3 regions of the Chryseobacterium sp. C39-AII1 genome follow, and region 1 is predicted to be linked to each of the others. Evidence: riboswitches for the same ligand, from Rfam matches in the RefSeq annotation. Region 1 holds a riboswitch; each other region holds the start of a gene.
What was found. Region 1 has a riboswitch for S-adenosylmethionine ahead of ABEG63_RS03345 (TonB-dependent receptor). Riboswitches for the same ligand answer to the same signal wherever they lie in the genome.

Region 1 (4,258 bases):
ACCGAACCGCCAATTTCAGTTCCTTGCCCTAACAGAGAATTAGTGTAATAATGACCGTTATAATTCACCAAATCAACTGAAAAACTAGTCTTAAATTTCAATTCTGGCAAAAACGTAAACTCAGCAAACCCCTTTCCTGAAAAGTTATCTTCTCTGTTTTCGTTTTTATCTAAAGGTAAAGTTGCTGCTAAATTCTGATTTTGTAAAGCGCTTGTTGGTCTGTATTTTCCGAAATCATAAATATAATTTCCGCCTGCATCCAATTTATAACTTCCATCTGTATTTCTTTCATAGTAAGGATAAAATGAAGGAATAATACGCCCGACATTGATAATATTTTCAGAACTTGAATCCGAAGAAGCGGGAGCCAATTGAACGCTGTTGGTAAAGCTTAAATTCGCACCAACATTCAGCCATTTTTTAACTTCAGAATTTAATTTTAATCTTGTACTGTATTTTTTGAAACCAGATTCTATGGCAATTCCTTTATCATCAAGATACCCTAACGAGAAATAGTAATTACTTTTTTCGTTTCCGCCGCTGAAATCCAAATCAACCTGATTTCTAGAAGCCACACGCTGAAGAACATCTGCCCAATTGTCATTCCACAAAGCTTTTGCACCTGCTAACAATTTTCCGTCTGTTCCTACAGGTTTTGCAAAACTGGCTCCGTAAGGATTGATTCCCAAAGCATTCACCAAACCGTCTGTTGCCATCTGAGCCGCCTGCTGTGGAGCAATATTATTCGCAACATAGCCGTTTCTCATTGCCTCCCAATACAATTCAAAATACTGATCGGTATTTACCTGAGCATAATCTTTCACCGCTCTCGAAGAAAAACCCTGACTGATATTAAAATTGATCTTTGATTCTCCTTTTTTACCCGATTTTGTCGTAATGATGATTACTCCGTTTGCCCCTCTCGAGCCATACAAAGCACTTGCAGAAGCGTCTTTCAGTACACTCATCGATTCAATATCATTTGGACTGATGGTGTTGATATTTCCATCAAAAGGAAGTCCGTCTACCACATACAAAGGATCGCTTGAAGCACTTATTGAGCCAATCCCACGAATACGAACCGAAGCTACAGACCCTGGCTGGCCAGAAGCACTCACCGCTTGAAGCCCGGGAACCTGACCTTCCAAAGCTTTTGTAATATTGGTAACCGGTCTGTTGTTAATTTTATCACTGGAAATTGTGGAAACCGAACCTGTATAGCTATTTCTTTTCGCTTTTCCATACGCCACAACAACTACTTCGTCTATCTCTTTTTCCTTCAGGGTATCTTTTTTTATTTCCTGACCTTGTACTCCGATAATTCCTAGGAAAAATACCGCGACAGGTGGAATCCAAATCTTAGAATTAAATGAATTTTTATTAATCATAATCAATTTTGTTTAACATTAATTAAAAATCAACCTTTTACAAAAAAGACAACAACAAGCACCAATAAGTAGGATTAAATTATTGCTTATCTTTCCTTTTTAAGGCTGAATGTAACACCTTGCCCAAAGCAGGTTGTTAAGATTTCATAGGGTCAGTTCCCTCCATCTTTCTTTATAAGCCGATCGAAATATGGTTGCAAATCTAAAAACAAATAGTCTACAAAACAAGTAGACTTTAAAATTTTTGATTATAATTTTATGAAAATTAAGTTAAATTTATTTTAAAAACCACCAAAATAGACAGTTATACAAATTATTAAATTTTCAAATATGAGAAATATCATTAAAAATAATACAATGGATAATTTTCCCTTTAGACTACATTAAACTCAAAATGTAATACATATGACCATCGTCACTTCGAGTAGATTTTTACAAAAAAAATCGTATCGAGAAGTTTTGCTGTGGAAATAGAATTTGTGTTTCTGTTCACTGGTTCTCGATACATTTTTATCCGCTTCGCTGCGAAAAACACTCGAAATGACGGAGAGAAATTCAAAAAAAGTTTTTAATTTTATGTTATGAAAATTTTAATTGTAAACGGTCCTAATCTTAATCTGTTAGGTACGCGAGAACCAGAAATTTACGGAACGGTAACGATGGAAGATTATTTAGAAAAATTACAATCTGAATTTTCTACGCATGAAATATCTTATTATCAATCAAATATTGAAGGTGAATTGATTAACCGTCTTCAGAAAGATGATTTTGATGCTTTGGTAATTAATCCGGGAGCATTTACGCATTATTCTTATGCCATTGCTGATTGCTTAAAAAATATTCAGAAGCAGAAAATCGAAGTTCACATCAGTAATATTTACAAGAGAGAAGAATTTCGTCAGAAGTCTGTGACGGCAGCAAATTCTGATGCCGTTTTATCCGGTTTTGGAATGGATGGATATCGATTGGCAATTTTGAGTTTGAAGTAATAGAAAATGCTTCGACAGGCTCAGCATGACAATTCTAATACTAACTGTGTAATTATTTAACACTCTATTTTTAGCGATGTCATGCTGAGCCTGTCTAAGCATCTCAAGCATAAAAAAAGCCTCATCACTGATGAGGCTTCCTAATTTAGTTAATTGCTTGTTGCTGTAACTGAGGACCCGAAGCAATAAGCTTTTTACCCTCTTCGGTGTTACAATATTGTTCAAAGTTTTTGATATATCTTGAAGCTAAGTCTTTCGCTTTTTCTTCCCATTCAGAAACTTCGTTATATGTATTTCTTGGATCTAGGATGCCTTCAGAAACGTTTGGTAATTCTGTAGGAACTTCAAGATTCATAATTGGAATTCTTGTTTTCGGAGCATTTTCAATAGATCCATCGATGATAGAATCAATGATTGCTCTTGTATCTTTCAAAGAAATTCTTTTTCCTGTTCCGTTCCAACCTGTATTTACCAGATACGCTTTAGCACCATGTTCTTTCATTTTACCGATCAATGTTTTTGAATACATTGTTGGGTGCAATGTTAAAAACGCTTCACCAAATGCAGGCGAGAATGAAGGCTGAGGTTCTGTAATTCCTCTTTCTGTTCCGGCTAACTTTGAAGTATAACCGCAAAGGAAGTGGTATTGTGCCTGATCTTCATCCAACACAGAAACCGGAGGCAATACTCCAAAAGCATCTGCAGAAAGATAAACAATCTTGCTCGCGTGTCCTGCTTTTGAAGGCAAAACAATCTTATTAATATGATAAATCGGATAAGAAACTCTCGTATTTTCTGTGATAGATCCGTCTGTATAATCAGTAATTCCGTCGTGAATCACTACGTTTTCAAGAAGTGCATCTCTTTTGATCGCTCTGAAAATATCCGGTTCTTTTTCTTCAGAAAGATCGATTACTTTTGCATAGCAACCTCCTTCATAATTAAATACTCCATTGTTGTCCCAACCATGCTCATCATCACCAATCAGATATCTTTTCGGATCTGCAGACAAAGTAGTTTTTCCTGTTCCTGAAAGACCGAAGAAAAGAGCAACATCTCCTTCTTCACCTACATTTGCAGAACAGTGCATAGAAGCCATCCCTTTCAAAGGAAGGTAATAATTCATCATGGCAAACATCCCTTTCTTCATTTCTCCACCGTACCAAGTTCCTCCAATGATCTGAAGTTTTTCGGTAAGGTTGAACATCACGAAGTTTTCAGAGTTTAATCCCTGCTCTTCCCAGTTCGGGTTTGTAGTTTTAGATCCATTGATTACTGTGAAATCCGGTTCTCCAAAGCTTTCCAACTCATAATGAGAAGGACGGATGAACATATTCGTAACGAAATGTGCCTGCCACGCTACTTCAACGATGAACCTTACTTTTAATCTTGTATCTGTATTCGTTCCGCAGAATGCATCTACAACATAGATTTTTTTAGCATCAGAAAGTTGGTTCAGCACTAAGTCTTTACAAGACTGGAAAATTTCCGGAGATGTTGGCAAGTTTACTTTACCGTCCCAAAAAATCGTGTCTTTTGTAACATCATCCTGAACTATGTACCTGTCTTTAGGTGAACGACCTGTGAAAATTCCTGTTTTTACTGATACTGCACCAGATTCCGTAAGCTCAGCTTTCTCAAAGCCCTGATTTTCAGGAGAAACTTCAGCCTGATACAATTCTTCATACGAAGGATTATAAATGACTTCATAACTTCCTTTAATCCCTAATTTTTCTAAATCCTGGATGATTTTAGCGTGTTTCATTTTACTTATATTTTCTATTTCAATATTGGGGTTCAACAAAATTAATATTAATTAATTGTTAAAAGTGGTTTAAATATAATGATATAAGTCAGAATGGCAAATAAAAAAACAAGTTT
Region 2 (4,258 bases), on a different contig from region 1:
CAGGTACAGAAATCAATTTTACATCCAACTCACCTTTTTCTTTCTGCAAATCTCCGTGAAGATCTCCAACATATCTTAACACATGATCCGGTTCTTGATCTTCTTTAATTTTTTGATATTCTTCGTCTAATTCTTCCAGTCTTGAAAGGAATTCTGATTTTGAAACAGAAAGTAAATTTTCAGGAACCAAATTCTGAATGTTAATATCTTCAAATTCATTGATAAGGTCTAATTCTCTGGCTAAAATCAATAATTTTCTGGCAACATCGCTTCCTGAAAGATCTTCTCTTGGATCCGGCTCTGTATATCCTTTTTCCAGCGCTTCGTTGATGATTGTGGAAAACTTATCCTCTCTCAACGAAAAATTGTTGAAAACATAGCTCAATGTTCCTGAGAAAACTCCTTTAATTCTTGTGATATTCTCTCCCGAAAGGTGTAGCAATTTAATCGTATCAATTAATGGCAAACCTGCACCAACATTGGTTTCGTATAGATATTTCTTTTTATTTTTCTCCAAAGATTTTCTTAAATTTCTATATGTGGCAATCGGCAGCGTATTATAAATTTTGTTGGAAGAAACAATATCAAAACCGTTATCCACAAATGCATCGTAATGCTTCACAAAATCTTTACTCGCCGTATTATCTACCATCACCAAATTTTCCAGATGATGTTCTTTTGCATACCCGATAAGGCTTTCAATACTGGAATCGGTTTGAGAATAATTTACTTTTTGTCTCCAGTCGCTTCCAAAACCGCCTTTGTTCAAAGCCATTTTCTTTGAATTGGCAATGGCTACGATTTTCAGCTGCAATCTTTTACGTTTCAGAATATCGTGTTCAGAATCTAAAATCTGTTCTACCAACGTTCCGCCCACATTTCCATGACCGATTAATGCTAAATGAACAACTTTCGGTTTTCCGTAAATTTCAGTTTCAACAATATTTTTTGCAATTTCTGTCTGATTATCGGTTACCACGATGTTTACTCTTCCCGCCGAAGCAATTTGATTCAACAAAAGAGGGAATATTTTATTTCTCTGAAGTTCAGAAAGTATTTTGCTATAATTTTCCGAAACGAAACCAATCACTGCAACATTACTTATATTGTAAATATTGCTTACTGCCCCGTTCGATTTTTCTTTTTTAAATTCTTCCTGCAGCACACGCACTGCATCTTCCGCATCTTTTTCATCTACCAAAACAGAAATTCCGTTTTCAATAGCCTGCTGAGAAATTACGCCAACGCTTATTCCTTCTTCATTTAATACTTTGAAAATTCTGGAATCGATGCCGATGTGTCCTAAAAAGTCTTTCCCTTCAAAGTTGACCAGCGCTTTGTTTCGATAAATGTTTATAGTATCTGATGTTGTCATATATTCAGAATAAGTTTTATGATATTATTTAATTGTTTATATTCCATTAAAAAAGCGTCGTGCCCATGAATTGAGGTGATCTCGTGATAAAAAACATTTTCCTTTTTCTTTTTCAGCTTTTCAAAACACCTTCGAATTTCAGAAGCCGGGAAAAACAAATCTGTATCTACAGAGATCATGTGCATTCGTGCCTGAATTTTTTCCAATTGAGATTCATCAACATTCAAATTCATCAGTAAATGATTCATCAGCTTGTAAGACTTTAAACTAAATCGTTCGTTTAAAGAATTTCCGTGATAAATCAGCCAATCTTCTGATTCCAATCTTTGTTTTTCCTGATTGTATTTATTTTGAAATCTATCATTTAACGATTCCGGTGTTCGGTAACACAACATGGCATGAATTCTTGCTTTTTGCAAAGGTTCATTTTCTTGATTTAATAAAAATTTCTGAACCAGACATTGTGCGTGGAGCCAATCGTGGGTTTTATAATCACAGGCAATAGGAATGAAAATTTCGGCAAGATTTGGCTTTTTCACCAGCATTTCCCAACCGATTCCTCCTCCCAAAGAGCCCCCAATAATGGCGTATAAACTTGTAATATGTAAACTTTCAAGCCCTTGTAAAAAGATATTAGCAATATCTGAAGGCGTGAAATCTTCGTATTCATCAATTAAAAAATCATCAAATCCGTTTCCGGGAATATTGAAGCACAGAATCGTATATTTATTTGTATCAATAACCTGACCTTCACCAATTAATTGTTTCCACCAGCCTTTATCACCGGAAACATTAGAATTTCCCGTTAAAGCATGATTAACTAAAATGATAGGTGACGAAAACAAGTCTTGCCCGAAAAGCTGATAGCTCAACGAGATATGATATTCCTTACCGGAATTTGTTTGATACGAAAGATTAATATAGTTTAATTCTGTTTTCAATTCTATTATACTTTTTGATAATACAATTGAAAATGCCACAGGAAATGGCTGAAAAAAGATTCAGTAGTTATCTGTCCAAAATAATTTTGGTAGAACGTAGCACCTTCTTCGCTTGCGCAAAGGGTTGCTAAGGTTTCACAGGGTCTAATCCCTCAACCTTTCTTGATAACATTTTCAATATTTGAATGATCGAATGGTGCAAAGATAAAACATTTCTTTTAAATATTTATAAAAATTTAATTTAATATTCGAAACACTGATAAACAAAAGGTTTCCACTCCAATATTAACTATTTTTCAGATTAGGGAAGTTGGAATTTTTTATCAAAAAAACTAACTTCGTATGGAAAATTGATGAAATATGATTGCCGAAAAACAAAGATTACAAGATAAAAACTGGAAAAACTGGGGACCTTACGTAAGCAACCGCCAATGGGGAAATGTACGGGAAGACTACAGCTCCAACGGCGATGCATGGAATTTCGCCAATCATAATACTGCCGAAAGCTATGCCTATCGTTGGGGTGAAGAAGGCATTGCCGGAATCTCTGATGTGAAGCAGCTTTTCTGTTTTGCCCTTTCCTTCTGGAATAAGAAAGATAAAAGGGTAAAAGAGCGATTCTTCGGGCTGAGTAACCCTCAGGGAAATCACGGAGAAGACATTAAGGAAATTTTTTATTATCTGGATAATACGCCTACCCATAGCTATATGAAGCTGGTGTACAAATATCCTATCAACGCATTTCCCTATGATGACATTCGTGCCGAAAATGCCAGAAGAAGCAAAAAAGAACCTGAATACGAGATCATCGACACAGGAATTTTTGATAACGATGAATATTTTGATATTTTTATTGAATATGCCAAGGCTGAACATAATGATATTTTAGTTCGCGTTACGGTTTGTAACAGAAGCCAAATTGATGCACCTATTGTGGTGATCCCGACGATTTGGTTCAGAAATAACTGGAAATGGGGCTATAACACGTACAAAGGGCAAACCAATGCTGCTCAGGAAGGTTGTATCAATATTAATCACGACAGTATTTCCATCAAAAAACTGTATTCGCGAAATATGAATGCGGAAAGTGTTTTCTGTGATAATGAAACCAATGCTCCGAAATTATATGGTTCCCCGTATCCCGGAAATACCTATTATAAAGACGGAATTAACGATTATATCACTTACGGAAGCAATACCGTAAATCCTGAAAAAAGAGGTTCCAAAGCTTCATTTATAGTAGATGAAATAATTGCTGCAGGAGCATCTAAAACTTTTGATTTCAGATTGTCGCCCGACGAGCTGGATGATCCTTTTTCTCAGTTTGATGAAATTTTAAACAACAGAATTGATGAAGCCAATGAATTTTATAATGAAATTCAGAATGATGTAACGAACGACGATGAAAAAAATGTACAAAGACAGGCTTTTGCAGGTTTACTTTGGAACAAACAGTTTTATCATTACAACGTAGGAAAATGGCTGAAAGGTGACCCAAATTACGAAGCTCCGAGAGATTTCAACAATTATGTAAGAAATACAGAATGGAATCATCTTCACAATAAAGATATCATCTCAATGCCCGATAAGTGGGAATATCCTTGGTATGCTACCTGGGATTTGGCATTCCACTGTGTTCCGTTTGCGATTATTGATGCTGAATTTGCGAAAGGACAGCTCCTTTTATTAACAAAGGAATGGTATATGCACCCGAACGGGCAGCTTCCGGCTTACGAGTGGAATTTGAGTGATGTCAATCCGCCAGTTCATGCTTGGTCTTGCTTCAGAGTTTTTAAAATTGACGAAAAGCAAAACGGAAAGCCCGATCTTTTATTCTTAGAAAAAGTTTTCCAAAAATTATTGCTGAATTTCACTTGGTGGGTCAACCGAAAAGATAAAAACGGCAAAAATATTTTTGGTGGAGGCTTTCTTGGGCTTGATA
Region 3 (4,258 bases), on a different contig from region 1:
CACCCGCCCCGACAACATTGGCTTCCGGAGTGGTTGGCGTTACAATGTTTCCAAAAATATCATATCTGGCGTAAGAAGCTTCTTCGCCGGCTTTAATATCATATTGTTCAAATCTGAATTCTCCTCCAAAAGCAAAATTGAAATTTTTAACACTTTTAGACACATCAAGATTGACGGTATTTTGAAGAAAACTATGAGCACCCGCGTAAAAACTCGTAGGTGAATTCGCTCCTAATGAAGCATTTAACGTGTTATCCACATTGTATTTAAAAGTATTGCTTCCGAACGTATTGCTGAGATCAAACTGCCAGTCGTTCAAATTATATTTCGCTCCAACTGCGTAAGAAATATCGTACACCTGAGAATTTAAAACCGCCTGAAAACCGTTGGGATAAATGGAATATACATTATTTGAAGTCTCACTCGGAAGCCTTCTAAAGCCATAACCCTGACCTTCTTTTATGCTGAAACCTCCGAATGAATAAATTTTAAAATGATCATTAAAAGGATATTCAGCATTCACAAATAACTGGGCTTGTTTAATTCTGGCATCGCCAATTTGGAAATTGAAATCGTCGCGGGACAAACCGTTTTTAGCAATCATCGCCTCATCGTATGCTCTGGAAATCTGAGCTCCTGTTCCTCCATCTGCAGGATCAGCAAATTGATAAGCAAAATAATTCCCATAATTTCCTGAAGCAATTGGAGAAACATTTGATAATGTAAGTCCGTTTGCTGAAATTACTCCATTATTATTAACAACATTTAAATTAGACTGATCATAAATTATCAAATCGTGATTCTGCGTTCTCGTTGTTTTTCCTCTCTGATTAAGCTGAAGAGATAAATTAATAAAGCTTTCCTCTTTACCTAGAGAAGTTCCGTAATTAACTCCTGCCTGATACGTTTCACCGTCGCCTCTTCCTGTAATTCCATAATTCAGTGTGGCAGAAGCGCCGATATCTTTTTTAAGAATAATGTTGATAACTCCGGCAATGGCATCCGAACCATATTGAGCCGCCGCACCATCTCGCAACACTTCAATCTTTTCAATGGCAATCACAGGAATCGCGCTTAAATCAGTTCCGACAGAACCATTTCCGACGGTATTTTGATAATTGACCAAAGAAGTCGTGTGCCTTCTTTTTCCGTTAACCAAAACCAGAACCTGATCTGGCCCCATTCCTCTTAAAGTAACAGGATCAATATGCTCGGTTCCATCAGATGCCGACTGTCTTACCGAATTAAAAGACGGAATGACATAATTTAATAAATCCTGAACGGTAATTTGCGGTGAAGATTTCTGTATCTTTTCGATATTAATGATATCTACCGGAACCGGAGTTTCCAGTTTTGTTCTTTTGGTATTTCGGTTACCCACGATAACCACATCTTCAATCTGTTTTTCCCTTTCCTGTTCCTGCGCAGAGATCATAATCGCGCCAAGCAATAATACAGAGAGGCTAAGCTTTTTCATCTTTTGTTTTTTGCAAAATTAATAATAAAACCGAACGGACAACATCCGCCAACAAAGACCGTCAAGAAAATGGAATAATATTTAGAATATTGTTTCACTTATCTTCCCCCAAATTGGGTTGGAATTAGCACCATTACCTGTTAAGAAAAGTCGGTTGCTAAGGTTTCACAGGGCCAAATCCCTCCACCTTTCTTGATAAATCTAGTGCAAAGGTAGACTATTAATTTTACATGGCAAAAACTTGTAATTATTCCATTAAAATTGGTTTTTCCACAATTGTGAATAAGATGTGGAAAACGTATTAATTAGCTATTGGCAAGGTGTTAGAAGCATATTAGTAAGCATAAAATAACTCTTAATAATTCTGTGGATAAAATATGAATAAGCCGTTCATAAGCTATTAGCAAGATATGAATAACTTCACTTATCAGCAGTGGTGAACTTGTGAATAACCTATTGATAAAGTCTTAACAACGCGTTTATAAACCTACTTTTCAACGTGGATAATATAGTAATTAACAAAAAAAAGAGGTCACTTTCCTGACCTCTTTTAGATTAATAACAGACTTATCCACACGTTATTTCACTATCATTTTTTGAATCGAAATACCCGTATCTGATTTTAAATGAACCAAATACGCTCCTGAAGGATAACCTACCTTCATCTCATGCGTTCCGTTTTCCTGAGTAAGTTTAAATGAATCCATCAACTTACCTGTCATGTCATAGATGAAAATCTGCCCGTTCTTCGCTTTGTTATACACCAATTTGATAAAACCATCCTTCACAGGGTTATCAGCAATCTGAAGCAGCAATCTTTGAGAAGCACCTGCATCGATTGTGGATAAACTTCCCGTATAGTTTCCAAATATTCTAAATTCACCCGGCTGAAGCGTTATCGGAGCCGTTGTGGAAGTAACATTCATAATGGTATTATCCATCAAATTTTTCCAGTCTCCAACATAAGGAAAATACGGAACCACACTTTTCGCCGTTGTATTATAATTTGCCAATACGACCACATTTTTCATTTCATTGTTTGTCAGAAGATTATCATAAACGTAAATTCTCGTTATCAAGCCATCCGGATCATTCGTCAAATTATTAGATTCTACTGTATAAGTTTTTGATTTGAAAACAGGATATGTATTTCTAATGTTGATAATTTTAGCCCAAATATCATAAACCGCCTTTCTATTGACACTTGTATCATAGTTTAAAGTAAATGCAATTGGTTTTTCATCGGTTCTGCAACCATTGTTGATAGATCCGTCTGCGCATCTGTTGATGCTGAATTCATACCCCAATTCACCAAACTGCCAGATCATTTTGGGACCAGGAATTGTAAAGAATGTAGCTCCAAAAGTTTTCATTCTATCAAGTGCCGTATTTAAGTTTTTAACATCATAAGAACCATTCACCGCACCATAGGCAAGATTTTTAAACATCAATCTTTCCTCATCATGACTTTCCCCATATCCAACCGCTCTCATTTGCGAAAAACCATGAAGCTCATGATCCATTCTGTCGAAATTGCTATTTTCCTTATAACCCATCGTATTTTGGTTATAAGAACCATTCTGATTATTCCACATCATTACACCCTTACCTTCCGATGCCTTATAATTAGCCCATTGCTGCTCTTCCTGATCGGTTCCCAAATGCTCAAAAATCATATAAGAATTCGGATCCAGCGCCCATTGTTTATCAGCATAATCTTTAAGAATATCCACTCTGTCCTGCTGATAAGCATTGGTACAGTTTTCATCATTTTCAGAACAGTTTTGAGTGAACCCTTTAGTCAAATCCCAACGGAATCCATCGATTTTATATTCAGTTAACCATTGCTGCAATGTTCTTTCAACGTAATATTTAGTCGAAGGACTTGTGTGGTTAAAATCATTAAATACATTATAAGAATGTTTTGGAACCGTATTAAAATAAGGATTATTAGCAGCCACATCTCCATAGCCGTCGCCATCAGGATCAACATTCCAAAGCCTTACCAACGGAGAGCGACCCGTTGCATGATTGAAAGCAACATCCAGAATCACTGCAATTCCGTTCTGATGACAAACATCTACAAATTCCTTGAATTTTTCCGGCGTTCCATACGCTTTATCTAAAGCATAATGAAAAGACGTATTGTATCCCCAAGACAGGTTTCCATCAAATTCCATAATAGGAAGCAGCTCGATTGCATTAATATTCAATCCTTTCAAATAAGGAATTTTAGCAATTAAAGACTGCCAGTTTTTTTCCTGAGTAAAATCTCTTAGCAACAATTCATATACCACAAGATCTTCCTTTGCGGGACGCTGAAAATTAGTCATTTGCCAGTTGTAAGCCGTTTGACCTGTTTTAAACATTGAAACCTCAAAATCCTGTCCAGCAGGGAATATTGGTAAGTTCGGATAAGTAGTAGCCGAAATCCACTGATCGTCATAAGAAGATAAAATCTGTGGTGAATAAGGATCGGCCACTTTTTTCAAATCATTAGTTCTATACTGGAAAGTATACAGTTGCTGAGGAGTCAGCCCGTTTAATTCAATCCAGTATAGATCAGGATTTGTTGTATCTCTTTTCATTAAATAAGCATCATTTACCGTCCAATTATTGAAACTTCCGATTACGTGAACGAAATTTTTAAATGGCGCATACAAAGCCAATCCCACCTTGGTATTATCTGTAGGGTTGTAATTAATTCCCTGTCTTATCCATCCCGGAATTGCTTCAGAAACCACATTTCTAGGAACTTGTAAAGTAAATGTTGCATTTTTA

Region 2: linked by a shared signal. The riboswitch ahead of ABEG63_RS14215 (alpha/beta fold hydrolase) and the one ahead of ABEG63_RS03345 (TonB-dependent receptor) in region 1 are both predicted to bind S-adenosylmethionine.
Region 3: linked by a shared signal. The riboswitch ahead of ABEG63_RS17725 (TonB-dependent receptor) and the one ahead of ABEG63_RS03345 (TonB-dependent receptor) in region 1 are both predicted to bind S-adenosylmethionine.

Annotation. Positions count from the first base shown of each region.
Region 1 covers NZ_JBDFPQ010000002.1:109,061-113,318, forward strand. Annotated here, with positions in the region: gene ABEG63_RS03345 (TonB-dependent receptor) at 1-1,388, opposite strand, end outside; SAM riboswitch class I at 1,472-1,569, opposite strand; gene ABEG63_RS03350 (type II 3-dehydroquinate dehydratase) at 1,970-2,377, shown strand; gene pckA (phosphoenolpyruvate carboxykinase (ATP)) at 2,523-4,142, opposite strand.
Region 2 covers NZ_JBDFPQ010000009.1:73,647-77,904, reverse strand. Annotated here, with positions in the region: gene ABEG63_RS14220 (ACT domain-containing protein) at 1-1,375, opposite strand, end outside; gene ABEG63_RS14215 (alpha/beta fold hydrolase) at 1,372-2,316, opposite strand; SAM riboswitch class I at 2,381-2,488, opposite strand; gene ABEG63_RS14210 (glucosidase) at 2,677-4,258, shown strand, end outside.
Region 3 covers NZ_JBDFPQ010000014.1:65,204-69,461, reverse strand. Annotated here, with positions in the region: gene ABEG63_RS17725 (TonB-dependent receptor) at 1-1,477, opposite strand, end outside; SAM riboswitch class I at 1,573-1,679, opposite strand; gene ABEG63_RS17720 (alpha-amylase family glycosyl hydrolase) at 2,056-4,258, opposite strand, start outside.